Regions from separate parts of the Pseudomonas sp. GW458-11-26-14-LB4 genome, predicted to be linked through region 4. Evidence: predicted binding sites of a transcription regulator. Region 4 holds the regulator's gene; each other region holds the start of a gene.
What was found. Region 4 encodes FliA, which starts transcription of late flagellar genes. Its sites were predicted from a motif close to CTAAAGTTTNNNNNNNNNNNGCCGNTAA; they were not measured.

Region 1: the regulator FliA is predicted to act here: its motif matches at 3,836-3,863, upstream of AC07XZ_RS07955 (methyl-accepting chemotaxis protein).
Region 2: the regulator FliA is predicted to act here: its motif matches at 4,860-4,887, upstream of flgM (flagellar biosynthesis anti-sigma factor FlgM).
Region 3: the regulator FliA is predicted to act here: its motif matches at 6,142-6,169, upstream of motA (flagellar motor stator protein MotA).

Annotation. Positions count from the first base shown of each region.
Region 1 is NZ_JBWKYU010000004.1:259,349-266,807, forward strand. It holds gene pgeF (peptidoglycan editing factor PgeF) at 1-365, shown strand, start outside; gene clpB (ATP-dependent chaperone ClpB) at 496-3,060, shown strand; tRNA gene AC07XZ_RS07935 (tRNA-Asn) at 3,359-3,434, shown strand; tRNA gene AC07XZ_RS07940 (tRNA-Pro) at 3,444-3,520, shown strand; tRNA gene AC07XZ_RS07945 (tRNA-Lys) at 3,526-3,601, shown strand; tRNA gene AC07XZ_RS07950 (tRNA-Pro) at 3,699-3,775, shown strand; gene AC07XZ_RS07955 (methyl-accepting chemotaxis protein) at 3,936-5,561, shown strand; gene AC07XZ_RS07960 (HvfA family oxazolone/thioamide-modified RiPP metallophore) at 5,634-6,041, opposite strand; gene AC07XZ_RS07965 (NAD(P)/FAD-dependent oxidoreductase) at 6,253-7,459, opposite strand, start outside.
Region 2 is NZ_JBWKYU010000021.1:64,291-71,749, forward strand. It holds gene AC07XZ_RS23720 (sensor histidine kinase) at 1-204, shown strand, start outside; gene AC07XZ_RS23725 (glutamine synthetase family protein) at 424-1,665, shown strand; gene AC07XZ_RS23730 (MFS transporter) at 1,734-3,092, shown strand; gene AC07XZ_RS23735 (flagellar brake protein) at 3,152-3,886, opposite strand; gene AC07XZ_RS23740 (flagella synthesis protein FlgN) at 3,982-4,449, opposite strand; gene flgM (flagellar biosynthesis anti-sigma factor FlgM) at 4,498-4,824, opposite strand; gene flgA (flagellar basal body P-ring formation chaperone FlgA) at 5,043-5,804, opposite strand; gene AC07XZ_RS23755 (chemotaxis protein CheV) at 5,887-6,819, shown strand; gene cheR (protein-glutamate O-methyltransferase CheR) at 6,867-7,459, shown strand, end outside.
Region 3 is NZ_JBWKYU010000006.1:152,928-160,386, reverse strand. It holds gene serB (phosphoserine phosphatase SerB) at 1-320, shown strand, start outside; gene AC07XZ_RS10240 (cyclic-di-GMP receptor FimW-related protein) at 360-2,114, opposite strand; gene AC07XZ_RS10235 (lectin OAA family protein) at 2,337-2,738, shown strand; gene asd (archaetidylserine decarboxylase) at 2,799-3,659, opposite strand; gene AC07XZ_RS10225 (rhodanese-like domain-containing protein) at 3,678-4,493, opposite strand; gene AC07XZ_RS10220 (HDOD domain-containing protein) at 4,533-6,071, opposite strand; gene motA (flagellar motor stator protein MotA) at 6,239-7,090, shown strand; gene motB (flagellar motor protein MotB) at 7,094-7,459, shown strand, end outside.
Region 4 is NZ_JBWKYU010000002.1:290,384-297,842, reverse strand. It holds gene AC07XZ_RS04150 (protein phosphatase CheZ) at 1-546, opposite strand, end outside; gene AC07XZ_RS04145 (chemotaxis response regulator CheY) at 565-936, opposite strand; gene fliA (RNA polymerase sigma factor FliA) at 1,104-1,844, opposite strand; gene fleN (flagellar synthesis regulator FleN) at 1,841-2,671, opposite strand; gene flhF (flagellar biosynthesis GTPase FlhF) at 2,785-4,125, opposite strand; gene flhA (flagellar biosynthesis protein FlhA) at 4,137-6,266, opposite strand; gene AC07XZ_RS04120 (DUF6124 family protein) at 6,793-7,167, shown strand; gene flhB (flagellar biosynthesis protein FlhB) at 7,286-7,459, opposite strand, start outside.

The DNA of each region.
Region 1 (7,459 bases), on a different contig from region 4:
CCGGTTGGCGTGGATTGGCGGCCGGCGTACTGGAGGCCACCCTCGACAGTCTGGACGTGCCCGCCGAAGACGTTCTGGTCTGGCTCGGCCCGGCCATCGGCCCGCAAGCCTTTGAAGTCGGCCCGGAAGTCCGGGAAGTCTTCATCAATCAATTGCCCGAAGCCGAGACAGCCTTTGTCCCGAGCCACAACGCCGGCAAGTTCATGGCTGACATCTATAAGCTGGCGCGGCTGCGTCTGGCGGTCCGCGGTGTCACCGCTGTTTATGGTGGCGGTTTCTGTACAGTGACCGATCCGCGCTTCTTTTCCTATCGCCGTGCGCCTCGCACTGGTCGCTTCGCCTCTTTAGTCTGGCTTACCCGCTAAACTCTCTGATCTGCATCAACTCCCTGACGCTTGAATCTTCCAGAATCGACCGCATCTATAGCGGTATCTGGCAGGTTTCTTTATTCAGGATGGTTTTTTAGGTCCGGCCTGCTCAAAAGGAAGGTGACCCATGCGTATAGACCGTTTAACCAGCAAATTGCAGTTGGCGTTGTCCGATGCCCAATCCCTGGCTGTCGGCCACGATCATCCTGCCATCGAGCCGGCGCATTTGATGCAAGCCATGCTTGAACAACAGGGTGGTTCGATCAAACCCCTGTTGATGCAGGTGGGCTTCGACGTCAACAGCTTGCGTAAAGAGCTGACCAAAGAGCTCGATCAATTACCGAAAATCCAGAACCCGACCGGCGACGTGAACATGTCGCAGGATCTGGCGCGTCTGCTCAATCAGGCCGACCGTCTGGCCCAGCAGAAGGGCGACCAGTTCATTTCCAGCGAGCTGGTGCTGCTCGCCGCGATGGACGAGAACAGCAAGCTCGGCAAGTTGCTGCTCGGCCAGGGCGTGAGCAAGAAGGCGCTGGAGAATGCGATCAACAACCTGCGCGGTGGCGAGGCGGTCAACGACGCCAACCACGAAGAGTCGCGTCAGGCGCTGGATAAATACACCGTCGACCTGACCAAGCGCGCCGAAGAAGGCAAGCTTGACCCGGTGATCGGCCGTGACGATGAAATCCGTCGCACCATTCAGGTCCTGCAGCGCCGCACCAAGAACAATCCGGTGCTGATCGGCGAACCTGGCGTGGGTAAAACCGCGATTGCCGAAGGGCTGGCCCAGCGCATCATCAACGGTGAAGTGCCGGACGGCCTGCGTGGCAAACGCCTGCTGTCTCTCGATATGGGTGCGCTGATTGCCGGCGCCAAGTATCGCGGCGAGTTCGAAGAGCGCCTGAAAGCGCTGCTCAACGAGCTGTCGAAGCAGGAAGGGCAGATCATTCTGTTCATCGACGAACTGCACACCATGGTCGGCGCCGGTAAAGGCGAAGGCTCGATGGACGCCGGCAACATGCTCAAACCGGCCCTGGCCCGTGGTGAGCTGCATTGCGTCGGCGCGACCACGCTCAACGAGTACCGCCAATATATAGAGAAGGACGCGGCCCTCGAGCGGCGCTTCCAGAAAGTGCTGGTGGACGAGCCGAGCGAAGAAGACACCATCGCGATCCTGCGTGGCCTCAAGGAGCGTTACGAGGTTCACCACAAGGTGGCGATCACTGACGGCGCGATCATCGCGGCAGCCAAGCTCAGCCATCGCTACATCACTGACCGGCAACTGCCGGACAAGGCGATCGACCTGATCGACGAGGCGGCCAGCCGCATCCGCATGGAGATCGACTCCAAGCCGGAAGTGCTGGATCGTCTGGAGCGGCGCCTGATTCAACTGAAAGTCGAATCCCAGGCACTGAAGAAAGAAAGCGACGAAGCGGCGATCAAGCGCCTGGAAAAACTCCAGGAAGAAATCGTCCGCCACGAGCGTGAGTATTCGGATCTGGAAGAAATCTGGAGCTCGGAAAAAGCCGAGGTGCAGGGTTCTGCACAGATTCAGCAGAAGATCGAACAGTCCCGTCAGGAACTGGAAGCCGCGCGCCGTAAAGGCGACCTGAACCGCATGGCCGAGTTGCAGTACGGGGTGATCCCGGATCTGGAACGCAGCCTGCAAATGGTCGACCAGCACGGCAAGAGCGAAAACCAGTTGCTGCGCAGCAAGGTGACCGAAGAGGAAATCGCCGAAGTCGTTTCGAAGTGGACCGGTATTCCGGTGTCGAAAATGCTCGAAGGCGAGCGCGACAAGCTGATGAAGATGGAAAGCCTGTTGCATCAACGCGTGATCGGCCAGGACGAAGCAGTGGTTGCCGTGGCCAACGCGGTGCGGCGCTCCCGTGCCGGGTTATCCGACCCGAATCGCCCGAGCGGCTCGTTCATGTTCCTCGGCCCGACCGGTGTCGGTAAAACCGAGCTGTGCAAGGCGCTGGCCGAATTCCTCTTCGACACTGAAGAGGCGATGGTGCGGATCGACATGTCCGAGTTCATGGAGAAACATTCCGTGGCGCGGCTGATCGGTGCACCACCGGGCTATGTGGGCTACGAAGAGGGCGGTTACCTGACCGAAGCGGTACGGCGCAAGCCTTACTCGGTGATCCTGCTGGACGAAGTCGAGAAGGCGCACCCGGACGTTTTCAACATCCTGCTGCAAGTGTTGGAGGATGGCCGTCTGACCGACAGTCATGGCCGCACGGTGGACTTCCGCAATACCGTGATCGTCATGACCTCCAACCTCGGTTCGATGCAGATCCAGGAACTGGTCGGTGATCGTGAAGCGCAACGGGCAGCGGTGATGGATGCGATTTCCACCCACTTCCGTCCGGAGTTCATCAACCGGGTCGACGAAGTGGTGATCTTCGAGCCATTGGCGCGGGATCAGATCGCGGGCATTACCGAGATCCAGCTGGGCCGTCTGCGCAGCCGTCTGGCCGAGCGCGAGCTGAAGCTGGAACTGAGCCCGGAAGCGATGGACAAGCTGATTGCCGTCGGTTACGACCCGGTCTACGGCGCACGGCCGCTGAAGCGGGCGATCCAGCGCTGGATCGAGAACCCGTTGGCGCAGTTGATCCTGTCGGGACGCTTCATGCCGGGCGAGACTGCGACCGGTGTGGTGGAGAACGACGAGATCACGTTCAACTGACGCTCGACGGTGGTGAAGTAATCAAGGCCTCGCAATGCGAGGCCTTTTTTTTCGCCAGGCTGTTGAACTCAAAGGAAAAGGCTTGTAAAGTGCGCCCCGCAGTCAGTCACCAACACGGTTTCAGCTCACTGGGCAGAAATCTGAAATAAGTTGCAAATCATTAACTTGAAAGCAATTTAGGGGGTTGACAGAGGTGTTCTAGGTTGTAGAATAGCGCGCCTCAGACACACGAACGCAGCGATGCGAAAACGATGTCGAGAAGCTGCAAGTTTCACCGTTGTAAATTGAAATATGTAGTTCCGTGATAGCTCAGTCGGTAGAGCAAATGACTGTTAATCATTGGGTCCCAGGTTCGAGTCCTGGTCACGGAGCCAATTTCAAACCGGGGTATAGCGCAGTCCGGTAGCGCGCCTGCTTTGGGAGCAGGATGTCAGGAGTTCGAATCCCCTTACCCCGACCATTTTTGGGTCGTTAGCTCAGTTGGTAGAGCAGTTGGCTTTTAACCAATTGGTCGTAGGTTCGAATCCCACACGACCCACCATTTTTGAAACCAGGTAATACTGGGATCGAATCTTAAGATCAGAGGCCAAAAGCGCTGATCGAAGAAGGCGATCTTTGAAAGGTCGCCTTTTTTTTACCGGGGTATAGCGCAGTCCGGTAGCGCGCCTGCTTTGGGAGCAGGATGTCGGGAGTTCGAATCCCCCTACCCCGACCATATTAAAAATCCTCGTATCGAAAGATACGGGGATTTTTTTTGCCCTGCGGAAATGTTTCATTCAAGTCGTCATACAACTTGCCGATAGCCCGCTAACGAAAGGGGCCTGCCGCATCAAGCGCTCCTGAATTCTGCCAATACAAGAAAAAGGGCGTTCGTCATGTTGCTTCGTCAGTTGAATATTGCTCCCCGTGCCGCCCTGGGCTTTGCCCTGATTGCGGTGCTCGTGGCGTTGCTCGGGGTGTTTGCGCTGGGGCAGATGTCGAGCATCCGCGACAGCGAAGTGGCGGTAGAGACGCAGTGGCTGCCGAGCATTCGCGGCGGCGACGAGATCCGCGAAATCATGTTGCGCATTCGCACCATTTCCCTGCGCATGGCGCTGGATCAGGATCCGGCCAACATCGCCACCTACCGCAGCCAGATGGACACCCGCGACAAGGAACTGAGCGAGAAAATCGCCGCCTACGACCGACTGGTAACCACCCCGGAAGGGCAGCAGTTGTACGATCAGTTCAAGAAGACCTTTGCTGCCTACCGCACCGGCATCGCTCAGTCATTCACCCTTGCCGAGCAAGGCAAGCGCGACGAGCTGACCAAGCTGCTGCTGGTCGACATGAAAACCGTGGTCGACGGCTCCGGCAAACAACTCAATGACCTGGCCGATCTGTTCGCCCGCCAGGTCGCCGCCGAAAGCCAGAACTCTGCCGCCCACTACGAAACCTCGCGCACCATCGTGACCTTGTTCATCGCTCTGGCGGCGTTGGCAACCGTGGCCCTGGCCATGTTGCTGACCCGTAGCATCGTTCGCCCCTTGAGCGCCGCCGTCGACGCTGCCGAGCACGTCGCCAGAGGCGATCTGACCCGTCCGATCGAAACCCACGGCAATGATGAAGTCAGCCGCTTGCTCAAGGCGTTGGCGACCATGCAGCAGAACCTGCGCGAAACCCTGCAGGGCATCAGTGGCTCGGCCACGCAACTGGCGACCGCTTCCGACGAACTGAGCGCAGTCACCCACGACAGCACGCAAGGGCTGCAACAGCAGAACAACGAGATCGAACAGGCCGCCACCGCCGTCAACGAGATGACCACGGCGGTCGAGGAAGTTGCCCGCAATGCGGTGTCGACGTCCGACGCTACCCGCCAGTCCAGCGAGTCGGCACAGTTGGGCCAGGAACGGGTCAGCGAAACCGCCGGCGCTATCAACGCCCTGGCCAGCGAAGTCGAGCACACCGGCGAGCTGGTGCAATCACTGGCCAATCAGTCGCAAAACATCGGCAAAGTGCTGGACGTGATCCGAGCGATCGCCGAACAGACCAACCTGCTGGCGCTCAACGCAGCCATCGAAGCGGCGAGGGCCGGGGAGAGCGGGCGCGGATTTGCGGTAGTTGCCGATGAAGTCCGGGCGCTGGCTTATCGCACGCAGCAATCGACCCAGGAAATCGAGCAGATGGTGCAGGGCATGCGCAACGGTTCGAGCCTGGCGCTGGAGTCGATGCAGGCCAGCGCCTCGCGGGCGGCCACCACGCTGGTGCTGGCCGAGCGGGCTGGTGAAGCGTTGCAGACGATCACGGCCTCGGTACACGAAATCCACGAGCGCAATCTGGTGATCGCCAGCGCCGCCGAAGAACAGGCGCAGGTGGCGCGGGAAGTGGACCGCAATCTGGTGAACATTCGCGATCTGTCGGTGCGCTCGGCGGCGGGTGCCGATCAAACCAACGCATCCAGCCATGAACTGTCGCAACTGGCCAACGCCCTGCAGGGCATGGTGCGGCGCTTCCAGCTGTAATCAGTGCAGGCGTGAAAAAGCCGCGCTTCTCGTCAGAGATCGCGCGGCTTGTTTTGTCGGGCAGGCTGAAAATCAGGCACCATCCTGGTCTTTCAGGTGTTCGAACAAGCCTTTCGGCATTTTCTTGCCATTGGCTTCGAAATTGGCCTTGACGTTGTTGTACGCCTCTTGCTCGTCGATGAAGCCGTCGTGGTTGGTGTCGATCTTGTCGAAGTCGGACTTCGGCGCGACCTTCAGGAACTCGGCGCGCGAGACCTTGCCGTCGCCATCGGTGTCGGTCTTGGCCATCGACGCATCGCCGCATTTGCCTTCACCGCATTTGCCTTCCGGGGTTTTCACCGAGGTTTCAGCCGAGGCAACCATGTAGCCCTGGGCCAGCGGTTGCGCGGCGAACACCGAGCCGGACAGCATCAGGCCGCCGGCCAGTACGGCACCGACCAGGCCAAGGGAGTTTTTGCCGATTTTCGAAGTACGGGACATTGCATTCTCCTTCGGTTGCACTGCGCAACCACACGTTAAGGGCGATCAAGCCGGAGCAGTTGTGCTCGGGTGTGGCCATTAAGCGGTGGCGGTGTATCGCGTCTGTGTCGAGGAGCGGGACGTTTGTAAGCGAAGGTGGGGAAAGCAGGGGGCAGATACAGTAGAAGACAAAACACCGTGAGGGCGAGCCCGCCCCCACGGTGTTATTACATCAGTGCAGCTTCAGGCGTGGCTCGGTGCCGCGTCCGATCTTGCTGCCCAGCATCAGCATCGCCGTGCGGAACGGCCCGTACAGCGCCATCTGGTGCATGCGGTACAGCGACACGTAAAACATCCGCGCCAGCCAGCCCTCAAGCATCACGCTGCCGGTCAGGTTGCCCATCAGGTTACCCACCGCCGAAAAACGCGACAGCGAAATCAGCGAGCCGTAGTCGGTGTACTTGTACTCCGGCAGGGTCTTGCCTTCGATGCGCAGTTTCAGCGACTTGGCCAGCAGCGAGGCCTGTTGATGCGCGGCCTGGGCCCGAGGTGGAACGTTGCGATCCGAGCCCGGTTGCGGGCAGGCGGCGCAGTCACCGAAGGCGAAAATGTTTTCGTCGCGGGTGGTCTGCAGCGTCGGCAGCACTTGCAGCTGATTGATGCGGTTGGTTTCCAGACCGTCGATGTCCTTGAGGAAACCCGGTGCGCGGATCCCGGCGGCCCAGACTTTCAGACTGGCCTTGATCTCGTTGCCATCGGCGGTGATCAGGCTGTCGGCGGTGACCTGACTGACCGACGCGTTGGTCATCACGTTGACCCCGAGTTTCTCCAGAGTCTTGTGCACCGGCCCGCTGATGCGCTCAGGCAGGGCTGGCAGCACCCGTGGCCCGGCTTCGATCAGGGTGATGTGCATGTTTTCCGGTTTGATTCGGTCCAGACCGTAAGCCGCCAGTTCATGGGCGGCGTTGTGCAGCTCGGCCGCCAGTTCGACACCCGTGGCGCCGGCGCCAACGATGGCCACGCTGATCTGCTGGACCACATCGGTCTGCCCGGCGTGAGCACGCAGATAGTGATTGAGCAGTTGCTGGTGGAAGCGCTCGGCCTGTTTGCGGGTGTCGAGGAACAGGCAGTGTTGCGCGGCGCCCTGGGTGCCGAAATCGTTGGTGGTGCTGCCGACCGCGATCACCAGCGAGTCATAGGGCACTTCCCGCGCCGGAACCAGCTCAACGCCGTTTTCGTCGTAGGTGGCAGCCAGCTGGATCTTCTTCTGCTCACGATCGAGCCCGCTCATGCGCCCCAGCTGGAACTCGAAGTGGTTCCATTTGGCCTGGGCGACATAGTTGAGTTCGTCTTCGGAAGAGTTCAGCGATCCGGCGGCCACTTCGTGCAACAGCGGTTTCCAGATGTGCGTGAGGTTCGCGTCAACCAGCATGATGCTG
Region 2 (7,459 bases), on a different contig from region 4:
GGCGACGGTTACCCGGCCGAAATGCTCGAGCGCCAGTCCGATTACGTGCAGGGCATCAACCACAGCAGTGGCAGCACCGGGCTGGGTCTGTACTTCGCCGGACGCATCGCTGCGCTGCATCAGCGCAACGGTGTTGGCGGTCGGACCGAGATTCGTAATGGCGGCCCGTTGGGCGGCGGCGTGTTCAGTATTTACCTGCCCTGAATCACCGATTCATCGACCGGAATTCTTTTTGTTGGCTGCTGCTTGATATTCCGAACAGCCGAAGCCTATTTTGTCCGGGTCGCCGTTCGCGGCTCGCACAATAACAAGGATTGCGTCATGACAACCGATGGCCAGCGTTCACTCGCGCAGCGATTGACGGGCATTGATGAGATTGAATGTGTCACGCCGGATTTGAACGGTGTGCCACGTGGCAAGGTAATGACCGCCGAGGGTTTCCTCGAAGGGCGGCGTTTGCAGTTGGCCCGGGGGGTGCTGCTGCAATGCATCATGGGTGGTTATCCCGCCGCGAAATTCTATGGCAGCGATGACGGTGACCTGGCGCTGGTGGCCGATCCGGCGCAGATCCATCCGTTGCCATGGAGTGAAGAGCCGCGGGCCTTTGCCATCTGTGATGCCGACGAGCTGACCGGCGAAAGCTCCAACCTGTCGACCCGTGGTCAGCTCAAGAAAGTCATCGCCCGCTACGCAGCCCTAGGTCTGGCGCCGGTGGTGGCGACCGAACTCGAATTCTTTGTGTTCGCTCCGAACACCGACCCGAACCAACCGTTCCAGCCGCCAGTCGGTCTCGACGGTCGTCGCGAGGACGGTCACTCGGCGTTCAGCGTCAGCTCCAATAACGGTCTGCGGCCGTTCTTCAGTGAAGTCTATAAATGCATGGCGGCCCTCGGTCTGCCGCGTGATACCTTCATGCACGAAATGGGCGTCAGCCAGTTCGAGATCAACCTGCTGCACGGTGATCCGCTGTTGCTGGCCGACCAGACCTTCCTGTTCAAACACCTGCTCAAGGAAGTCGCGCTCAAACACGGTTTGACCGTGGTGTGCATGGCCAAGCCGCTGGCGCACACGCCGGGCAGTTCGATGCACATTCACCAGAGCATCGTCGAGATCGGCAGCGGCAAGAATGTGTTCAGCGATGCGGACGGTCAGCCGACTGCGATGTTCCGCCACTTCATCGGCGGGCAGCAGGCGGGCATGGCTGACTTCACCGCGCTGTTCGCGCCGAACGTCAATTCCTATCAGCGCCTGTGCCATCCGTTTGCGTCGCCGAACAATGCCTGCTGGTCCCACGACAATCGCGCCGCCGGACTGCGCATTCCGGCCAGTTCGCCGGTTGCGCGTCGGGTCGAGAACCGCTTGCCGGGCGCCGATGCCAACCCGTATCTCGCGATCGCCGCGAGCCTGGCCGCCGGCTTGTACGGCATTGAGCATGAACTCGAACCAAGCGAAGCGATTCAGGGCGAGTTCGAAGTGCCGGACAATCTTTCGCTGCCGTGTACCTTGCACGCGGCGCTCGAACGTCTGAAACGCAGCCAGCTTGCAAAGGAACTGTTCGGCACGGAGTTCATCGAAGGCTACATCGCTTCGAAGACCATGGAGTTGACCAGTTTCTTTGACGAAATCACTCCCTGGGAACGCCGTGTTCTAGCAGCCCAGGCCTGACGACATGTCGCCGTCGGGCTATCGTTTGATAGCCCGATACTTACCGCAAGGAGCCGCTCGGAACGCCGATGCGCCAAATCTGGAAATCCTTTCGAGCGCTGTATTTCGCCTCGCTGATGATGTTGATCGGCTCGGGCCTTCTTTCTACTTATCTGGCTTTGCGTCTGGCTGCCGACCATGTCGACGGGTTGTGGGTCGGTGCGTTGATGGCGGCCAACTATTTCGGTCTGGTGCTGGGCGGCAAGATCGGTCACCGCCTGATTGCTCGGGTCGGGCATATCCGTGCCTACTCGGCGTGTGCCGGGATCGTCGGTGCGGCGGTGCTCGGTCATGGCCTGGTGGACTGGCTGCCGGCCTGGCTGGTGCTGCGGACCATCGTCGGCCTCGGCATGATGTGCCAATACATGGTCATCGAGAGCTGGCTGAACGAGCAGGCAGACGCCAATCAGCGCGGTCTGGTGTTCAGCGGCTACATGATTGCGTCGTACCTGGGGCTGGTGCTCGGTCAGCTGATTCTGGTCATGCACCCGGGCCTTGGCCTGGAACTGCTGATGTTGGTCGCGCTGTGCTTTGCCCTGTGTCTGGTGCCGGTGGCGCTGACCCGACGGATTCACCCGGCGCCGCTGCATCCGGCGCCGATGGAGCCGCGCTTCTTTATCAAGCGCGTGCCGCAGTCGCTGAGTACGGTGCTCGGGGCCGGGCTGATCATCGGTTCGTTCTACGGTCTGGCGCCGCTGTATGCTTCGCAGCAGGGGTTGTCCACCGAGCAGGTCGGTCTGTTCATGGGTAGCTGCATTTTTGCCGGGCTGGTGGTGCAATGGCCGCTGGGCTGGTTGTCCGACCGCTATGACCGGGCGCTGCTGATTCGCTGCTTTGCGTTGTTCCTCGCGATTGCCGCGTTGCCGCTGGCGATCCTGCCGCAGGTGCCGCTGGAGGTTCTGTTCGTGGTCGGCTTCCTCTGCTCGCTGGTGCAGTTTTGCCTGTACCCGTTGGCGGTGGCGTTTTCCAACGACCACGTTGAAGGCGAGCGCCGGGTGTCGCTGACGGCGATGCTGCTGGTGACTTACGGCGTGGGCGCCAGTATCGGGCCGCTGGCGGCCGGGGTGCTGATGAAGCTGTTCGGGCCGCAGAGCCTGTATGCGTTCTTCACCTTTTTCGCGTTGGTGCTGGTGTGGCGGATCCGACCGAAAGCCGTGACCAATCTGCACCAGGTGGACGATGCACCGCTGCATCACGTGGCGATGCCGGACAGCATGTCCAGTTCGCCGCTGGTGGCAGCGCTTGACCCGCGAGTCGACGAGCAGGTGGTGCAGGAGCAGATGCAGAATACGGTCGTTCCTGAGCCGGAACCCCAGCCGGAACCTGACGTGCCAACCGACTCGACAGTTGAGAGTGACGGGCCAGATATCAGCCCCGCCAAGCCTTGAATCGGGCACAAAAAAACGGGCAGTCACCGCAGTGGCTGCCCGTTTTTTATACCTGCCGATCAGAGATCGTCTTTATCGAACCGACGCGCTTCGCGCTGCAGTTGATAAACGAAACGCTCGACGTTGCGGGCCGCCGGGCCGCTGATGTTGTGAAAGCGCAGGCCGGCGAAGGTGATGTTGAGCTTTTCTTCGAAGTGCAGGTAACGCAGCTCGACCGATACCGGTTGGTTGCCGAACAGCGGTGCGGCGATCAGGCGATCATAGACCTGGCCCAATTGCAGGCGGTCGGTGATATCGCCTTCAAAGCGCAGCTTGCAACCGGTGGCAGAGATATCCAGCAGTTTGCCGCCGATCGGCGACTTGAGCTTTTCGCCACCCAGTTCGACGCTGACCAGGTCGGTCAGCTTCAGGGCGGCGCGGAAGGCATTGCGGCGCTGGTGATAAACCACTTCGGTGGGCAGGTCGCCGGTGTAGAAGCGGTCGCCGTCGGAATCCTTGATGCTCAGCGTTCCTGTACATTCCCAGGCGATGCGCACGCCATCATGAAAGCCCTCAACCTTGAACGGTTCGCCTGCTTCCAGAAAACGTTCGCCGTCGCGCGGGATCATTTCATCAAGCTTGATCGAACCGTTTTCGCGATCGACTTCAATCAGGTAGCTCTGGAAGCGCTGGCTACGCTCGTGAAAGGTGATGATCAGCGGATCGTGGCTCTCTTGCAGCTGGCGCAGATTGCTGGAGATCTCCAGGGGCGTGGTGAGCACCTTTGGGGGCTGCGGAGCGTCATCGTTGGACACGTTAAATCAATCTCCAGACAAAATTTGACTACGGCTGGCCAGTATTTTGCCAGCATGTTTCGCACGTTGATAGGGCGCAAGCATAGAAGAAAGCATCACGCCTGGCTGAGCGCGCGCGGTTTCTGCAGTTTGGAGAAGGTGCCACTGGCGTCATAGAGCGCGGGAGGCTCGCCGCCGGTGAGGATTTTCAGCTGATTGGCCGTGGCGGCCTGCTGCATGATGATCGACTGGCCGTTCTTGACGTTGGCCGCCTGGCACTGGGCAATCAGGTCGGTCAGGACATCGCTCTGGCTCAGCAACTGATCGCCGATGCTCGACTGGCTGGCCAGTTGTTCCAGGCCTGCGCGGTCGAGCGACAGATTGAGACTGGCGAGGATTTCGCTGCGCTTGCGGCCATGCTGTTCGAGCAGAATGATCAATGCCTGTTTGCGCGCCAGAATTTCTTCCAGCAGAGGCATGTCGCGACCGTGCAAGGCGAGGGACTCGGTTTGCAGTAACTCCAGCAATTGTTGAGCTGGAGCAAAGTCGTCGGTGATCAGTTGCAATAAATTAGTGTCGTGCATGGCTGGCCTTGGGTTTTAAGCGTCCAAAAGCCTGGCGCTGACCGAGGCCTAGCGCTGGGCTTCGAAATTAAGCAGTTTGCTGGCTACACGGTTGCTGTCGACCTTGTAGCTGCCATCGGCAATCGCTGCTTTCAACTCGGCCACGCGGGCTTTATCGACGGCAGGCTGATCGCGCAGCTTGTCAGTGACCTTCTGCAACTGTTGAGCCTCATTGCTGAGGTGTACCGATTCCCCGCTTTTTGCGGTACTGGCCTGTTCGGCCGGGGTATTCAGCGGCGCGGAGGTGCCGGTTTCGGCGGTTTCCTTGGCGTTGCTGGTACGTGTACTGCCCGTAAGTGACGAGGAGCTGTTCAAACGGCTGAAATCGATGACCATGTTAAAAACCTCTGGGAATTTGGACGCTTGCCATGTTCTCGGCCATCCCCTGGAAAACTTTAGGCTCATTTAGCAATGAGCTTGCATGCGCCGTTGCAGATCCTGCTGCGGCACAGTTTAGGGAACAGCTCTGGTCAGCGCCAGTTTTCTGCTTGAGTACTCAGAGGCTTTTCAAACATCCGTTCATACAGCCGCTCACATCACCGCTACATGGCCGCTCACATGGCAACTTCCACCTGGCCCGGCGCGATAACCTGCGCCTTGATAACCCGTTGGGAATTGAGGTTTTTCACCCGAATCTGTTCTTTCAGGCCGCCGTTCGACAGGGCTTCGCCCGGCATGCGGACGGCGAGGGTGCCGCTGCGGGCGGTGATCACCACTTGATCGCCCTTGCGAACCACTTCCGCCTGTTCCAGATGCACCAGGGTAATGACTTGATCGGCTACCGTTGGTCGGGTCAATTTTTGTCCGATCGCTTCATCCACCGACGTCAGGAAACCCTGATTGATCGTGCTGACGTCGCGTTCGCGCAACGTCACGTCCTGAGGCTCGATGATGCCGGCGCGTTTGAGTGGTCGCGTGGTGGTCACAATCTCGCGAAACAGGCGGACTTGAGCGGGCACGAACACCGTCCAGGGGGAGGTGCCTTCGCAGCGGACCTTGACCGTGACACGGCCCAGAGGGCGTGCCGGACTCTCCAGTGTCGCTGTCAATTCCTTGTCGCACATAGGCATGCGCATGCGTGGATCGAGCTGGTTGACCTCGATTTCATAACGGCCTTCCGTTTGACTGGTAGCCAGATAGTCTTCTACGGTGAATTCAAGAAAGCCCTGAGTGACGCCGATAAGCATGTCAGGCAAGGTAACCGCATCAGCACCGGCAGGGCTGCCAGCGAAAAAAAGGCAAATGGCGGACATCGCGCAAAGCCCTCTGCGGAGGGGAGATGTCAGGCGTCGGAAAAATGTCGTTTGAGCGTTCATACGAGTTAAAAAGCAAGCGCCGTGCCGTTTAGCAATGAATGTGCGTCGCAACAACACTTGGCGTTGGTGTAGGAGTCTGGGCATGGCTGGTGTAATGGATTCGGTGAACCAGCGCACGCAACTGGTGGGGCAGAATCGCCTGGAGCTGTTGTTGTTCCGTCTCGACGGCCAGCAGCTCTACGGGATCAACGTGTTCAAGGTTCGGGAAGTGCTGCAATGCCCGCAACTGACGCTGATGCCCAAGTCCAGTCCTGTCGTGTGCGGGGTGGCGAATATCCGGGGGGCGACCATTCCGATCCTTGATCTGGCGATGGCGACCGGCTCCGGTGCTTTGAAAGACAAGAACAGTCCGTTCGTGATCATCACGGAATACAACACCAAGACGCAGGGTTTCCTGGTGCGCTCGGTGGAACGTATCGTGAACATGAACTGGGAAGAGATCCATCCGCCGCCCAAGGGCACCGGACGCGATCATTACCTGACCGCTGTGACTCGGGTCGACAATCAGTTAGTCGAAATCATCGACGTCGAGAAGGTGCTGGCGGAAGTTGCGCCGACGCCGGAAGCGATTTCGGTCGGCGTGGTGGATGTCGAGACCCAGAGCAAGGCGTTGTCGCTGCGGGTGCTGACGGTCGATGACTCGTCGGTGGCGCGCAAGCAGGTGACGCGTTGCCTGCAGACGGTCGGCGTCGAAGTGGTGGCGTTGAACGACGGCAAGCAGGCGCTGGATTACCTGCGCAAGCTGGTCGACGAGGGCAAGAAGCCGGAAGAAGAGTTCCTGATGATGATCTCCGACATCGAAATGCCGGAGATGGACGGGTACACCCTGACGGCCGAGATCCGCAGCGACCCTCGCATGCAAAAGCTTCATATCATCCTGCATACTTCGTTGTCGGGTGTGTTCAATCAGGCGATGGTCAAGAAAGTCGGTGCCGATGACTTCCTGGCCAAATTCCGTCCTGATGACCTGGCATCCCGGGTAGTCGACCGGATCAAAGCAGCAGATATCAGCTAAGGGCCTTTTGCCCCTGGCGTTCAACACGATTTAAGAGGCGGCATCATTTGTCTACGGGTAATTTGGATTTCGAACAGTTCCGGGTCTTCCTGGAAAAAGCCTGTGGCATTTTGCTCGGTGAAAACAAGCAGTACCTGGTGTCGAGCCGTCTCAACAAACTGATGGAGCAGCAAGGCATCAAGTCCCTGGGTGAGCTGGTTCAGCGCATCCAGACCCAGCCGCGCAGCGGTTTGCGCGAGCAGGTGGTCGATGCCATGACGACCAACGAAACCCTGTGGTTTCGCGACACCTATCCGTTTGAAGTCTTGAAGAACAAGGTGCTGCCCGAAGCGATCAAGGCCGCTCCCAACCAGCGTCTGCGGATCTGGTCGGCGGCCTGCTCGTCGGGTCAGGAACCCTATTCGCTGTCGATGTCGATCGACGAGTTCGAGCGGACCAACATCGGCCAGTTGAAGATGGGTGTGCAGATCGTTGCCACCGATCTGTCCGGCAGCATGCTGACCAACTGCAAGACCGGCGAGTACGACAGCCTGGCAATCGGTCGCGGTCTGTCCGCCGATCGTCTGCAGCGCTACTTCGACCCGAAAGGGCCGGGGCGCTGGGTGATCAAGGCACCGATCAAGAACCGGGTGGAGTTCCG
Region 3 (7,459 bases), on a different contig from region 4:
GCATCGATTACGTGTTCGCCAACGAACTGGAAGTGGTCGACGGCAAGTGCACTGGCGTGGCGATCGAGCCGATCGTCGATGCCCAGCGCAAGGCTGATCTGCTGAAGCAGCTGGCTGAAAAAGAAGGTTTGCGTCTGGAGCAGACCATCGCCGTGGGCGACGGCGCCAACGACCTGCCGATGCTGGCGATTGCCGGTCTGGGCGTGGCGTTCCGCGCCAAGCCGCTGGTCAAGCAGTCGGCGAAGCAGGCGATCTCGACCCTCGGTCTGGATGGCGTGCTGTACCTGCTGGGCTTCCGCGATCGCGACGGGCAGCTCTGACATCGGCGCAGGATCGCAGCCTTCGGCTGCGGTCCTGGCTCAAAGGGATTTCCACAACGAGTCGAAATCCTCTTCGCTCCCGCCATTCCTGGCGGTTTCCAGCGAGCGATAGGCAAACTGATTGAAACTGTGAGTGCTGGCCACCCGCCGATCCAGCCCGGCGCGGTGCTCCTCGCCCTGGGTGTTGATCAGCACTTTGTTGCCTTCCTGAAACGGCAGCCGTGGCGCCAACAGCGTCGCCGGCAAGTCGATCGCACTGATCTCCGGTAACAGCAAACCGCGCAGGTACTGGCTGTGATCATCCCGCGAACGCACCAGTTGCAAACCGCACGGCCGCGCATGGGGCGCCACCAGTTCGATGCCCATTTGCGTACCGGCGCCGCGCACCTGGCGGATCCAGCGCACCACGGCAATGCTCCAGCCCTGATTGAGGCTGTCCTGAATTCCGACCATTTCCCCGGCCTGCAATTCGGCGGGTACATCCTTCGGCCAGGCCAGACAATAACCGCCGGGGCTGTGGTTGATCACCGGCAAGGCGTAGGTCGGGTAATGCGGCGGACTGTCGGCGTCGTCTTCATCGTCGATCAGCGGTTCGTAACGAATTTCCTCGTAGGGCAACAATTCATCGGATGTGCTTTGCGGCGCGGCATCGAACGCCTGGCTCCAGCTGTCCTTTTCGCCCTGGACCACCGCGCGGCTGAAATTCGCCGCACGGGCGCCGGGGTGCTTGAGCAGTTCGCTGAAGGTGCGTTCGCCACCGAGGTAAAAATGCAGGGCGCTCATGCCGACGCACACGGTCAGGTTGCCCTGGCCGACGGTGCGCTGGAAGCTGCGTTCGGCAGCTTCGCCCCAGGTGGCGTGCAAATGTTGCAGGGTATCGAGGGTCAGGCCGGACGGCACGGGCAGCGGCGTGGTCGCATCCTGATGCAGCAGGTGGGCCTCGATGGCGTTCACCAGTGGTTGCGGATCGAAACCGAGCAGATTGGCTTGTTGCTCGCTACGGAATTGGGAGCGGTAACGCGGGCCGGCGTCGATCTCTGCCGAAACCGCGAACAACCCCTCGCCCGGATGTGCGGGATGCAGTTTCAGCCACGCACTCCACGGCTCCACTACTTGGGCCAGGCGCGCGATCTGGTTCTGCCGCAACTGATTGCAGCGGGCGCTGCCCAGCAGCAGGGCGGCGAGGTAGGTCTGTTCGACACTCAACTCGGCGGTGAGGCTGGCAAGGTCGTCGCGCACCCGGCGATGTTGCAGTTGCAGCTCGCAGGCGCAGCGAAACAATTGATGCAGTTCGAACCACAGCTGTTCCGGTGCGGCGCTGTACAGCTGCGTCGCGCGAACCAGTTGTCCTTTGAGCGCGTGAGCCGCCCGTTGCAGCGCTTCGCTCACCAGGGTTGCGCGATCCCGGGAGTACTTGGGCGCGATCCGCAGAATGATCTGTTTGTAACCGATGGCCAGCTGACTTTGCAGGGCCTGGCACAGGTTGCTGATCTTGCGAGAGCGCTCATCGAGCATGATCGCCTGATGCAGAAAATGCCGTTCCAGATGCTGGCAGACGAAGTAAACCTCGGGTCGCAACAGTTCCAGCAGATGCAGGCGATTATCGCTGGGCGTCAGCAATTGATTGAGCTCACCTAAGCCTTGATACAGCAGGCGCGCGGTTTCGCCGATGTTTGCTTTCGGCAGGTCGGCGATCCAGCGCTTGAGGTCGCGCGGGGTGGCTTCACAGAAGGACAGGCGCAACTGCGTCGGGGTCGGGGCGCTCAGTTTTGGTTGGGAACGAGGCTCACTCATGCCGTGACAAGCTCCGGCGGCGAATAGGGCAATGCCAAAAACTCTAGCAGTTGTGGTCTGTTTCGCAGGCGATTGTCAGGGTTTTTTACCGTTGGTCTGCTGGCCTGGTGCCATTCCCGCAGGCGCTACTAGGCTCTCAGACGTGCGATCGGAAACGCACGGTTGCACGGCCTGCCGTCAACGTCGGGGCAGGTCTCCCGAAACTTCAAGGAGATGAGGTTCATGTCTAAATACGCAGTGGCAAATCAATGGGGCGGTAGTTCGGCACCCTGGCATCCGGGTGGAACCTGGGTGCTGGGCGCGCGGGACAACCAGAACGTCGTCGCGATCGAGATCAAGTCCGGCGACGGTGGCAAAACCTTTAACGGCACTATGACTTACGCCGGCGAAGGCCCTATTGGCTTCAAGGCTCAGCGTACTGGCCAGAACCAGTACAACGTTGAAAACCAGTGGGGTGGCAACGATGCCCCGTGGCACCCAGGTGGCAAGTGGGTGATCGGCGGGCGGGATAACCAGAATGTTATCGCGTTGAGTGTCACATCCAATGACGGAGGGAAAAACCTCAGTGGCACCAATACCTACGCCAACGAAGGGCCGATCGGCTTCCGTGGGCAGATAGAGTAACGGCGCCACCCAGGTCGTATCCGCCCCTTCGCAGACTTGCGAAAGGGCGGATCAACCGGTTCAGGGGTTGGACAGTGCCAGGGCCTGACCCATCTGCACCGGCGAGCCGGCTCTCAGTTCTTCAACCCATTTCACCTGATCCGGCCCGAACAGCACGATCGCGGTCGAACCCAGCTTGAAGCGCCCCAGTTCCGCACCTTTTTCCAGATGAATCGGCGCACGGGCGGCTTCGTCGTAACGGAAGGTTTTCAGCTCGCGCTTCGGCGGCGTGACCAAACCGGCCCATACGGTTTCGATCGATGCCACGATCATCGCGCCCACCAGCACCACGGCCATCGGCCCGCGCTCGGTGTCGAAGATGCACGCCACGCGCTCGTTGCGGGCGAACAGTTCAGGAACGTTTTCCGCGGTGGTCTGGTTGACCGAGAAGATCCGGCCCGGAATGTAGACCATTTCGCGCAGGGTGCCGGCCAGCGGCATGTGCACGCGGTGGTAGTCCTTCGGCGACAGGTAAACAGTCGCGAATTCACCGCCCATGAACGGCGCCGCATTGGCCGCGTCGCCGCCCAGCAGTTCCAGCACGCTGAAGCTGTGGCCCTTGGCCTGGAAGATACGACCGTGTTCGATCGGACCGAGCTGGCTGATCGCACCGTCGGCCGGGCTGAGGATTGCGCCCGGGGTCTGGTCCAGTGGACGTGCGCCGTCTTTCAGCGCGCGGGTGAAGAAGGCGTTGAAGTGCTCGTAAGCGGTCACGTCTTCAACCAGCGCCTGCGACATGTCCACTTGATAACGCTTGGCGAACCAGGTGGTGAAGGCATTCTTGAACCAGCGCACGCGGCACTCGGCGACGCAGCCGGCCAGGCGCGACAGCAGGTGATGAGGCAGCAGGTACTGGCTGATGATAAACAAACGCTCTTTCATGACTGTCCTTAAAAATCCTTAAAGCTCGACGGGGGTGTCGGGGTGGTTGCCCCATTCGCCCCAGGAACCGGCGTAGCCCTTGACCCGCGGATAACCGAGGGCCTTGGCCACCAGATAAGTGAAACCGGACCGGTGATGGGTCTGGCAGTGGGTAATGATTTCTTTGTCCTTGGTGATCCCGAGGTTTTCGAGGATCTGCGGCATGTCGGTACGGATGCGCAGCTGGCGCGCCTGATCCATGCCCGCCGTCCATTCGAAATTGACCGCGCCGGGGATGTGCCCGCCCTTGGCCGCCAGGACCTTTTCGCCGGAATACTCCAGCGGACCTCGAGCGTCCCAGATCGCCAGGTCAGCGGCGCCAAGACGGCTCTGCAGGTATTCGCGGGTGGCGGTGGGTTCCTCGTGCAGGGTCAGGGCAACCGGGCCGCCCGCCGCTGGAGGAATCTGGATCGACATCGGCGAGCCTTCCGCCAGCCACGCCGGCAGACCGCCGTCGAGGTAGTGGTATTTGTCATGGCCGATCACGTCGAGCAGCCAGATGAAGCGCCCGGCCCAGCCGCCGCCTTCGTCGTCATAGACCACGTAGACCGCGTCCTTGCGATGACCCAGCTCGCCGAACAGTTCTTCGAGTTTCTCTTTGCTCGGCAACAGGCCCGGAGCCGGCGCCTGACCCAGCTGGGTGCGTTTCGGATCAACAAAACGTGCGCCGGGAATGTGTCCCTCGGCGTAGCGGGCGGCACTGGTCAGATCCACCAGAATCAGATCGCGGGATTCGAGGCGCGGCAGCAGGTCGCTCGGCTCGATCACCAGGGCCAGGCCAGAGAAATCAGACATGTGAGGTCTCCAGAGCACAAAGGGGAAGGATTGTAGCTGTCATTGGCCGCGCTGGCTAAAACTGTGCAGGGCTTTCTCGATGCACTGCGCGGTTTTGCCGAAGGCTTGCACGGTGATGTCGGCGAACGGCCCGCCACCCTGGTCGGCGACCACGATCATGATCACCCGGCCGTTGTTCACCAGTGAACGCAGGAACAGGTGCTCGCCCCGGAACAGCGTGCGCAGCGAGGGGGGCAGCAGAGCGGAAAACTGGGCATTGTTGTCCGGGGTGATCCGCACTTGCGCCTGCTGCGCGAGCAAGCGTTGCAGCACCGAACTCTGGCTGACAACGAAATTGAGCGCAGCGGCTTCCTTCGGCAACCCCGAGGTTTGATGGACGCGCAGATTGGCGTGGCTGCGGTCGGCCATCAGGATCATCACCCGACGCATGCCGCTGGCGACCAGCGCCTCACGGGCGGCGACAGTCAGGCTCATGGCATTGGTGAAGCGGCTTGGCACGGCCAGCAGCTCGGCGCATTGCCGGCGCCACTGGGTCAGGTCGTCAGCGGATGGCGCCGCAGCCGGCAGCATTCCGGCAGGCAGACGACGGGTGCCCCACGGCCAAAGCAGCGAAACCGCCGGGTGCCACAGATCCGGCATGGAATGATGGCGAGCGCTGACGGCGGCCTGTTGGTGCAACTGTTGTTGCACCTCGTCCATCGAGATTTGCAGATAGAGGCTGGTCAGGAATTGCCAGCGCTCGCTGTGCGGACTGTCCCAGGCCTGTTGCGCCGAGAGTGCCAGACCGTTGGCCAGCAACACGGTGTTGGCCGGCTGATTGAGCCAGCGACGCAGGGTCGGATCGTCGTCGAGGCGGTTTTGCTGGCGCAACGGATGATCCACATCGCGGGCAATGCGCAGGACCTTGACCAGTTCGCGCTGCTCGGTCAGCAGCAGCCGATAACCTTGTTGCACCCAGATCGGCAGACGCCAGGCTTCCACCAGCGCTTCGCCGATTTTCAGCAGGCGCACGCCGAACAACTGCTTTTCCACGACGCGCGCTGATTCGCCCTTGTGGATAACCCGCACTTCCCACTCTTCAAGCAATTGGGGAAAGGTCAGTGCCAACGGCCACAGCGGCGAGAGAAACAGCAGGCTGCCCCAATGGATGTCCTGCCACAAACGTGCGAGGCGGCTGGCGAAAAAACCGTTGGCCTGTTGCGTGGCGTGCTGGCTGATCATCTGCAACTGGCGCAGGGCCTGGGGGATCTGTGCGGAAGGTTCGGCGGGCAGGCGCGCGAGCAGTTCTTCGGTGCGGCCAAGGCCGAGGCGATTGATCGCCACTTCGAGGTTTTCCGCCGGCGCAGTCATGTTGCCGTGGGTGTGGCGGTTGGCTTCGCGGATGATGCTCAGGGCCAGTGCCGGGCTGTCCTGCATCAGGTCGGCGATGTCGCGCAGCGAGCTGCGGTCATCGCGAATCGCCCGGCAGACCCGGTCATGGGCATCTTGCGGCACCGGCAGGCGAACGCTGTCGAGCAGCTTCACCCAGCCATCGAGTGTGGTCGGTTTTACGTGTGGGACGTTCGTTTCATTAGCCATGTCTGGACGAGATCTTCACTGACTGTAGACGCGCCCGGCATGGGCTAAATTGGCTTTTCGCCTGAACTGGCTATAGTCTGGCGCAGTTTTGCCGATAAGTAGAAGAAGAGATTTTTTAACTTCCGAATATGACCTTGAACCCGACTTAAACAAGTACCTTTCTACCTATGGCTAAAATTATCGGCATCATCGTCGTATTCGCGAGCGTGCTCGGCGGATACGTGCTCTCCCACGGCAAGATTGCCGCCCTGATCCAGCCCTTCGAGGTGATGATCATCGGCGGTGCTGCACTCGGTGCATTCCTGCAGGCCAACCCCGGCTACATGACGATGCACGTGCTCAAGAAATCCCTGAGCATGTTCAGTTCGCGTTTCAGCCACACGTTCTATCTGGAAGTGCTGGGCCTGATCTACGAGATCCTCAACAAGAGCCGCCGCGAAGGCATGATGGCCATCGAAGGCGATATCGAAGACGCCGCCGCGAGCCCGATCTTCGCCAAGTACCCGGCGGTACTGAAAGACGAACGCATGACCGCGTTCATCTGCGATTACCTGCGCATCATGTCCTCCGGCAACATGGCTCCCCACGAGCTGGAAGGCCTGTTCGACATGGAACTGTACAGCCTGAAGGAAGACCTCGAGCATCCGTCCCACGCGGTGAACGGCATTGCCGACGCCATGCCGGGTTTCGGTATCGTCGCGGCGGTACTGGGTATCGTGGTGACCATGGCCTCCCTGGGTGAGGGCGATCAGAAGTCCATCGGTCTGCACGTGGGTGCGGCACTCGTGGGTACCTTCTTCGGTATTCTCGCGGCATACGGTTTCTTCGGCCCGCTGGCGCACTCCCTGGCGCACGATGCCAAGGAAGAGCTGAACGTCTACGAAGCCATCAAGGCCTCGCTGGTGGCTTCGGCTTCCGGCATGCCGCCGTCGCTGGCTGTCGAGTTCGGTCGCAAGGTTCTGTACCCGGCTCACCGTCCAAGCTTTGCCGAGCTGGAACAAGCCGTTCGCGGTCGCTAAGTCATGGAAAATAACCAGCCGATAATCATCAAGCGCGTCAAGCGCATCGCCGGCGGGCATCACGGCGGGGCGTGGAAGATCGCCTTCGCCGACTTCGCGACGGCGATGATGGCGTTCTTCCTGGTGTTGTGGCTGCTGTCCACCGCGACCCCGGAACAGAAGATCGCCATCGCCGGTTACTTCAAGGATCCGGTCGGTTTCTCCGAGAGCGGCACGCCGTACATCATCGATCTGGGCGGTACGCCGACCCTGGCGCCGGAAAACACCCTCAACCCTGAAGTGAAGTCGCAGCCGCAACCGGACAAGGTCACGGTCGACACCGAACAGGTTGAAGGCATGGCCGAGCAGGTCGAGAAGGAACGCCTGGAA
Region 4 (7,459 bases):
CACCTGACCGGTGAGGTCCTGGTAATCCTGGGCGAGCAGAATGTCGTTCAGATTGCTCGACACCGCGCGGTTGTCCGCGCTGCTGCGTGCCAGAAAACCGTCGACCCGGCGCGCCAGTTCACGGAACTCTTCAGCCCCGACCTCACGGCGCATGAAGCGGCTCCAATCGGCGCTCAAGGCCTGGGCTTCGTCAGCCAGGCCATTGACCACAGGGGTCGCGCTTTCCACCAGATCCATGGTGCGGTTGGCGGCAGCTTCGGTCAGTTTGACCACGTAGCCCAGGCGCTCGGTAGCGTCGGTGATTTGCGACACTTCCTCAGCCTGTGGCATGTGCGGATCGATCTGGAAATTGACGATCGCACTGTGCAGTTCACGCGTGAGCTTGCCCACTTCCTGGTACAGGCCACGGTCACGGGTCTGATTGAGCTCATGGATCAGTTGCACAGCGTCGCCGAACTTGCCTTTTTCAAGGCTCTCGACCAGTTCGACCGCGTGTTTTTTCAGGGTCGACTCAAAATCGCCCTGTGAAGATTCGTTATGCTCCATAGCTCCCCCGCGCGTTCATCAGCCGATGCGTTCGAAAATCTTCTCGATTTTTTCTTTCAACGCCTGGGCCGTGAAAGGTTTGACCACGTAGCCGTTAACGCCGGCCTGGGCCGCTTCGATGATCTGCTCGCGCTTGGCTTCAGCGGTCACCATCAGCACTGGCAGGTGCTTGAGCTTTTCATCGGCACGCACGTGGCGCAGCAGGTCGATACCGGTCATGCCGGGCATGTTCCAGTCGGTCACCAGAAAGTCGATGCTGCCGCTGTTGAGTACCGGAATGGCAGTGGTGCCATCGTCGGCTTCAACGGTGTTGGTGAACCCCAGATCACGCAACAGGTTCTTGATGATCCGCCGCATCGTTGAGAAGTCATCAACGATGAGGATTTTCATGTCTTTGTTCAATTCGACCTCCAAGCAGTCTTAAACGCGCCCAGCACCTGGACGCGCCATTTCAATCAATCCGGCAAAACACTCGATGACTGTCTGGAGCACAACAGATCAAGACCGGTGCCGTTCACCACCGCACCAGCCTCGTTCGCAGTGTCCCCACACTGCCTTCAGCGCGCTCGCCACTCCCCCAAACGCCCCCGCAAGCGGGCCGCGCACTGGCTGTGTAACTGGCTGACCCGCGATTCACTGACGCCAAGGACTTCACCGATCTCCTTGAGGTTCAGCTCTTCGTCGTAGTACAGCGCCAACACCAGTCGCTCACGCTCCGGCAAATTGGCAATCGCGTCCGCCAGCGCGGCCTGGAAACGTTCGTCTTCCAGATCGCGCGACGGCTCCAGATGAGCACTGGCGCCATCCTCGTGCAGCCCTTCGTGTTCGCCGTCCTGCAACAGGTCGTCGAAACTGAACAGCCGGCTGCCCAGGGTGTCGTTCAAAATCCCGTAGTAATCGTCGAGACTCAATTGGAGTTCGGCCGCAACTTCGTGATCTTTAGCGTCACGGCCGGTTTTAGCTTCAATCGAGCGAATTGCGTCGCTGACCATACGGGTATTGCGGTGAACCGAGCGTGGCGCCCAGTCCCCCTTACGGACTTCATCGAGCATCGCACCGCGGATCCGGATGCCCGCGTACGTTTCAAAACTGGCGCCCTTGCTGGCGTCGTATTTGGTCGAGACTTCGAGCAGGCCGATCATCCCGGCCTGGATCAGGTCTTCGACCTGCACACTGGCCGGCAATCGCGCCAGCAAGTGGTAGGCGATGCGTTTGACCAGTGGCGCGTAACGCTCGATCAGCTCGTACTGCGCGTCACGCGCCGACTTCTTGTAGAAATTCATACCGCTGGCGGTCATAGCACAGGTCCTGCCGTTTGCTGCACGAGGCGCTCGACGAAAAATTCGAGGTGGCCGCGCGGGTTGGCGGGCAGCGGCCAGGTGTCGACCTTCTGTGCGATCGCCTTGAACGCCAGTGCGCACTTGGAACGCGGGAAGGCTTCATAGACCGCACGCTGCTTCTGCACCGCCTTGCGCACGCTTTCGTCGTAGGGCACCGCGCCGACGTATTGTAGGGCGACGTCGAGGAAGCGATCCGTGACCTTGGTCAACTTGGCGAACAGATTGCGACCTTCCTGCGGGCTCTGGGCCATGTTGGCCAGGACGCGGAAGCGATTCATGCCGTAATCGCGGTTCAGCAGTTTGATCAGCGCGTAGGCGTCGGTGATCGAGGTCGGCTCGTCGCAGACCACCAGCAACACTTCCTGGGCCGCGCGCACGAAACTGACTACCGAGTCACCAATACCCGCAGCGGTGTCGATCACCAGTACGTCGAGGTTGTCGCCGATGTCGCTGAACGCCTGAATCAGGCCGGCATGCTGGGCCGGGCTCAGGTGAACCATGCTCTGGGTGCCGGAAGCGGCCGGCACGATGCGGATCCCGCCGGGGCCTTGCAACAGCACGTCGCGCAGCTCGCAGCGGCCTTCGATCACGTCGGCCAGGGTGCGTTTGGGTGTGAGGCCCAGCAGAACGTCGACGTTCGCCAGCCCCAGGTCGGCGTCCAGCAGCATGACCCGACGGCCAAGCTCTGCCAGCGCCAGGGACAAGTTCACTGACACATTAGTCTTGCCGACGCCACCTTTGCCGCCGGTCACCGCGATCACCTGTACGGGATGCATGCTGCCCATGTTATTTCTTTACCTTGTCTTGCATAGACGGAGGCCACATTACTGGCTGCGCGTTCACAACCGGAACAATGCATGGCAGACCATCGATGTAGGTACAAAAACGGTTCATTACCTCAGCCAACCTGCTTGGTCGGACTGTGGTAGATATCAGCGAACATGTCAGCCATGGCTTCTTCGCTGGGTTCTTCCTGCATTTGCACACTGACGGCGCGGCTGACCAGTTGATGACGGCGCGGCAGATGCAGATCATCCGGAATACGCGGCCCATCGGTCAGGTAGGCGACCGGCAGTTCGTGACTGATCGCCAGGCTCAGCACTTCGCCAAGGCTGGCCGTCTCATCCAGTTTAGTCAGGATGCAGCCGGCCAGCCCGCAACGCTTGTAACTGTGATAAGCGGCGGTTAGAACCTGTTTCTGGCTGGTGGTTGCCAGGACCAGATAATTTTTTGAGCGAATGCCACGACCGGCCAGACTTTCCAGCTGCATGCGCAGGGCCGGATCGCTGGCTTGCAGGCCGGCGGTATCGATCAGCACCACGCGTTTGCGCAGCAGTGGATCCAGCGCCTGCACCAGGGACTGGCCCGGATCGACGTGAGTCACCGAAACGTTAAGGATGCGACCCAGAGTCTTGAGCTGCTCCTGCGCGCCGATACGGAAACTGTCCATGCTCACCAGCGCGATGTTCTGCGCGCCGTACTTGAGCACGTAGCGGGCGGCCAGTTTGGCCAGCGTGGTGGTCTTGCCCATGCCGGCAGGACCGACCATCGCAATCACCCCACCCTCTTCCAGCGGCTCGACTTCCGGTACGGCAATCATTCGTGCCAGGTGCGCCAGCAGCATGCGCCAGGCCTGACGAGGTTCGTCGATCTCGGTGATCATCGACAGCAGATCACGGGACAACGGGCCGGACAAACCGATGCGTTGCAGACGACGGTACAGATTGGCCTGGGCCGGACGGCTGCCTTGCAGCTGGTTCCAGGCCAGGGTGCCGAGTTGCACTTCCATCAGTTCGCGCAGGCTGTTGAGTTCGAAACGCATCGAATCCAGTGCACGCGGGTCAACGCCAGCGGAAACCGCTGCAGGCGCCGGCGCCGGACGAGCCGGAGCTTCGTAGGTCGGTTCGGTCAGCGGCTCGGCAGCGGTCAGCGGCAGGCCGGCCGTCAACGGCAGCCCGGCGAACAACTGGCGATTGGTGTTGCCGTCGGCTTCGCCACGCAAGCTCAGTTCGGCCTGGGCGGTGACGATGCGCGACTGGGTCTTGCGCAGCTCATCCTCGAGTTCCATGTTCGGAACACGCGGGGCCAGCGCCGACAGTTTGTAATCGAGCGCCGCCGTCAGCTCGACGCCGCCGGCAATGCGGCGGTTGCCAATGATGGCGGCATCAGCGCCCAGCTCATCACGAACCAGCTTCATGGCCTGACGCATATCGGCGGCGAAAAAACGCTTAACTTGCATAAACCACTACCTCAGCCGTTGGGCCCTACTGTCGCAACGATGGTCACTTGCTTGTTGTCCGGAATTTCCTGGTAGGCCAGCACATGCAGTCCGGGAACTGCCAGGCGACCAAAGCGCGAGAGCATCGCGCGAACCGGGCCTGCTACCAACAGGATCACCGGCTGACCTTGCATTTCCTGGCGCTGCGCCGCTTCGATCAGCGAACGCTGCAGCTTCTCGGCCATGCTCGGCTCCAGCAGAACGCCCTCTTCCGAGCCTTGTCCTGCCTTCTGCAGACTATTGAGCAATATTTGTTCCAACCTTGGCTCCAGCGTGATAACTGGCAGCTCCGACTCAGTCCCTACAATGCTTTGGACGATGGCGCGGGATACGCCGACCCGCACAGCGGCCACCAAAGCGGCGGTATCTTGACTCTTGGCGGCATTGTTGGCGATGGCTTCGGCAATGCTGCGGATATCGCGCACCGGCACGTGCTCGGCCAGCAACGCCTGCAATACTTTGAGCAACTGCGACAGCGTGACCACGCCGGGCACCAGCTCTTCTGCCAGTTTCGGCGAGCTCTTGGCCAGCAATTGCATCAGTTGCTGGACTTCTTCGTGGCCGATCAGCTCGCTGGAGTGCTTGTACAGAATCTGGTTCAAGTGGGTCGCAACCACGGTGCTGGCATCGACCACGGTATAACCGAGCGATTGCGCCTGGGCGCGCTGGCTGACTTCGATCCACACCGCCTCCAGGCCGAAAGCCGGATCTTTGGCGGTAATGCCGTTGAGCGTGCCGTAGACCTGCCCCGGGTTGATCGCCAGTTCGCGATCCGGGTAGATCTCGGCTTCGGCCAGGATCACGCCCATCAGGGTCAGGCGATAGGCGCTCGGCGCCAGGTCGAGGTTGTCGCGGATGTGCACGGTCGGCATCAGGAAGCCCAGATCCTGCGAGAGCTTTTTGCGCACGCCCTTGATCCGCGCCAGCAATTGCCCGCCCTGGTTGCGGTCCACCAACGGAATCAGACGGTAGCCGACTTCCAGGCCGATCATGTCGATCGGGGTCACGTCGTCCCAGCCCAGCTCCTTGGTTTCCATGGCGCGGGCTGGCGACGGCAGCAGTTCCTGTTGACGCTTGACCTCTTCCAGCGCGATGACCTTGGCCACGTTCTGCTTCTTCCAGAACAGGTAAGCGCCACCGGCAGCCAGCGCAGCCATGGTCAGGAACGAGAAGTGCGGCATGCCCGGCACCAGGCCCATGACCGCCATCAGACCGGCAGCCACCGCCAGCGCTTTCGGCGAGGCGAACATCTGGCGATTGATCTGCTTGCCCATGTCTTCCGAACCGGAAGCACGGGTCACCATGATCGCTGCCGCTGTAGATAACAACAGTGATGGCAATTGCGCCACTAAACCGTCACCGATGGTCAGCAAGGCGTAAACCTTGCCCGCGTCAGCGAACGTCATGTTGTGCTGGAAGATACCGACGGCCATACCGCCGATCAGGTTGATGAACAGAATCAGCAGACCGGCGATGGCGTCACCGCGTACGAACTTGCTGGCACCGTCCATCGAACCGTAGAACTCGGCCTCTTGGGCAACTTCAGAACGACGGGCCTTGGCCTGCGCCTGGTCGATCAGACCGGCATTGAGGTCGGCGTCGATCGCCATTTGCTTGCCGGGCATCGCATCGAGGGTGAAACGCGCGCTCACTTCGGAGATCCGGCCGGCCCCCTTGGTTACCACGACGAAGTTGATGATCATCAGGATCGCGAAGACCACGATACCGACCACGTAGTTACCGCCGATCACCACCTCACCGAAAGCCTGGATCACCTTACCGGCGGCGGCGTGGCCGTCCTGACCGTGGAGCATCACCACCCGCGTCGACGCCACGTTCAGCGCCAGCCGCAGCAGCGTCGCCACCAGCAGGATGGTCGGGAACACCGCGAAATCCAGCGGCCGCAAGGCGTATACGCAGACCAGCAGCACGACGATCGACAGGGCAATGTTGAAGGTGAAGAACACGTCGAGCAGGAACGGCGGCACCGGCAACATCATCATCGCCAGCATGACCAGCAGCAACAGCGGCACACCCAGATTGCCTCGACTGAGGTCGGCAACATTCGAGCGAGCAGTGTTGAATAACTGAGAGCGATCCACCGGTTTTCCCCGTTCCTTTAAAGCAAACTTTTGACGCCCAGAGCGGGCGCACGGCGGCTACTGCAAGAAGCCTTCCAACTTTTGCCGATGATTGAAACAGAGGGGTTTGGGCGTGGTTTTTCTGCTGGGCGGGATGCCGCTTTCGCAAGAAGTCAGCAAAAAGTGTCTTTTAAACTCGGGTGTTTAAAAGACACCTTCAGACACGCCTTACAGGCTACGAATCCTTGCGCCGTTGCCTACAGCTACGCCAGAATCCGCCGGCTTGTGCGCTGTGGGGTCGGGTTCTATTGTGGATCTGTCGCTGACGAATCAGCGATCGGGTTTAGCGACCCGGACTATCTCAGTGCATCAGCGTTCATGGCTTCGTTGCGGGACTCTTCGTCCGCAATTACGTTATGGCGGCTGTATGCGGGAGACCTTTGGGTCTACCGGGGTGCCTGAGACCGGTTCGCTAACCTGCGTACAGCTGCCACCTTCACTTGTTTAGCGACAGGCGAGAGTGGCTCCATAACTCAGGAGCTTCACCATGATCAAACCAACACCCAACCCACCCGAAACCGATCCCGCCTCGCCCTACGAATCCGCCGATTCCAGAAAGCTTCACGAAGCCGCCGACCGCGCCCTCGATCACTATCTCTGCCCGCCCGGCTCCACGCCACCACCGCGCAAGAACCGCAGAATGTACGCCGTCACCGCGGACTTCAAAAACGAAGAGCTGCTGGCCGATGCCTGCGAAACCCTCGCCTCGGCCAGAACCATCGTCAATGACTTCACCCACCTCATGCCCGCCTCCCAGCGCAGGACATTGGTGGGTATTGCGCAACTGATCATGCTCGGGGAACTGGCAGTGAATCGGGTGCTGGATAATCTGGAAATACCGTCGACGCAGACTTCCGCGTAAAGGCTTGAGAGAGGTGTCGTGGCGGCTGACGCCTTCGCGGGCAGGCAACACAGGTCATCAGGCATAAAAAAACCGCCACCGGATTTAACCGGATGGCGGTTTTTTTGCTTCATCACCATCAGGAATCGCGCCGCAAATCCGGCGGGATCGGCAGGTCGTCCTTGAGCGGTTCCGGGAACTTGCCCTTGCCCGCGCGGTGCTGGCGGATCTGGTAGACGTAAGCCAGCACCTGGGCGACCGCCAGGTACAGGCCGCCGGGGATTTCTTCTTCCAGCTCCGTGGAGTAATAGAT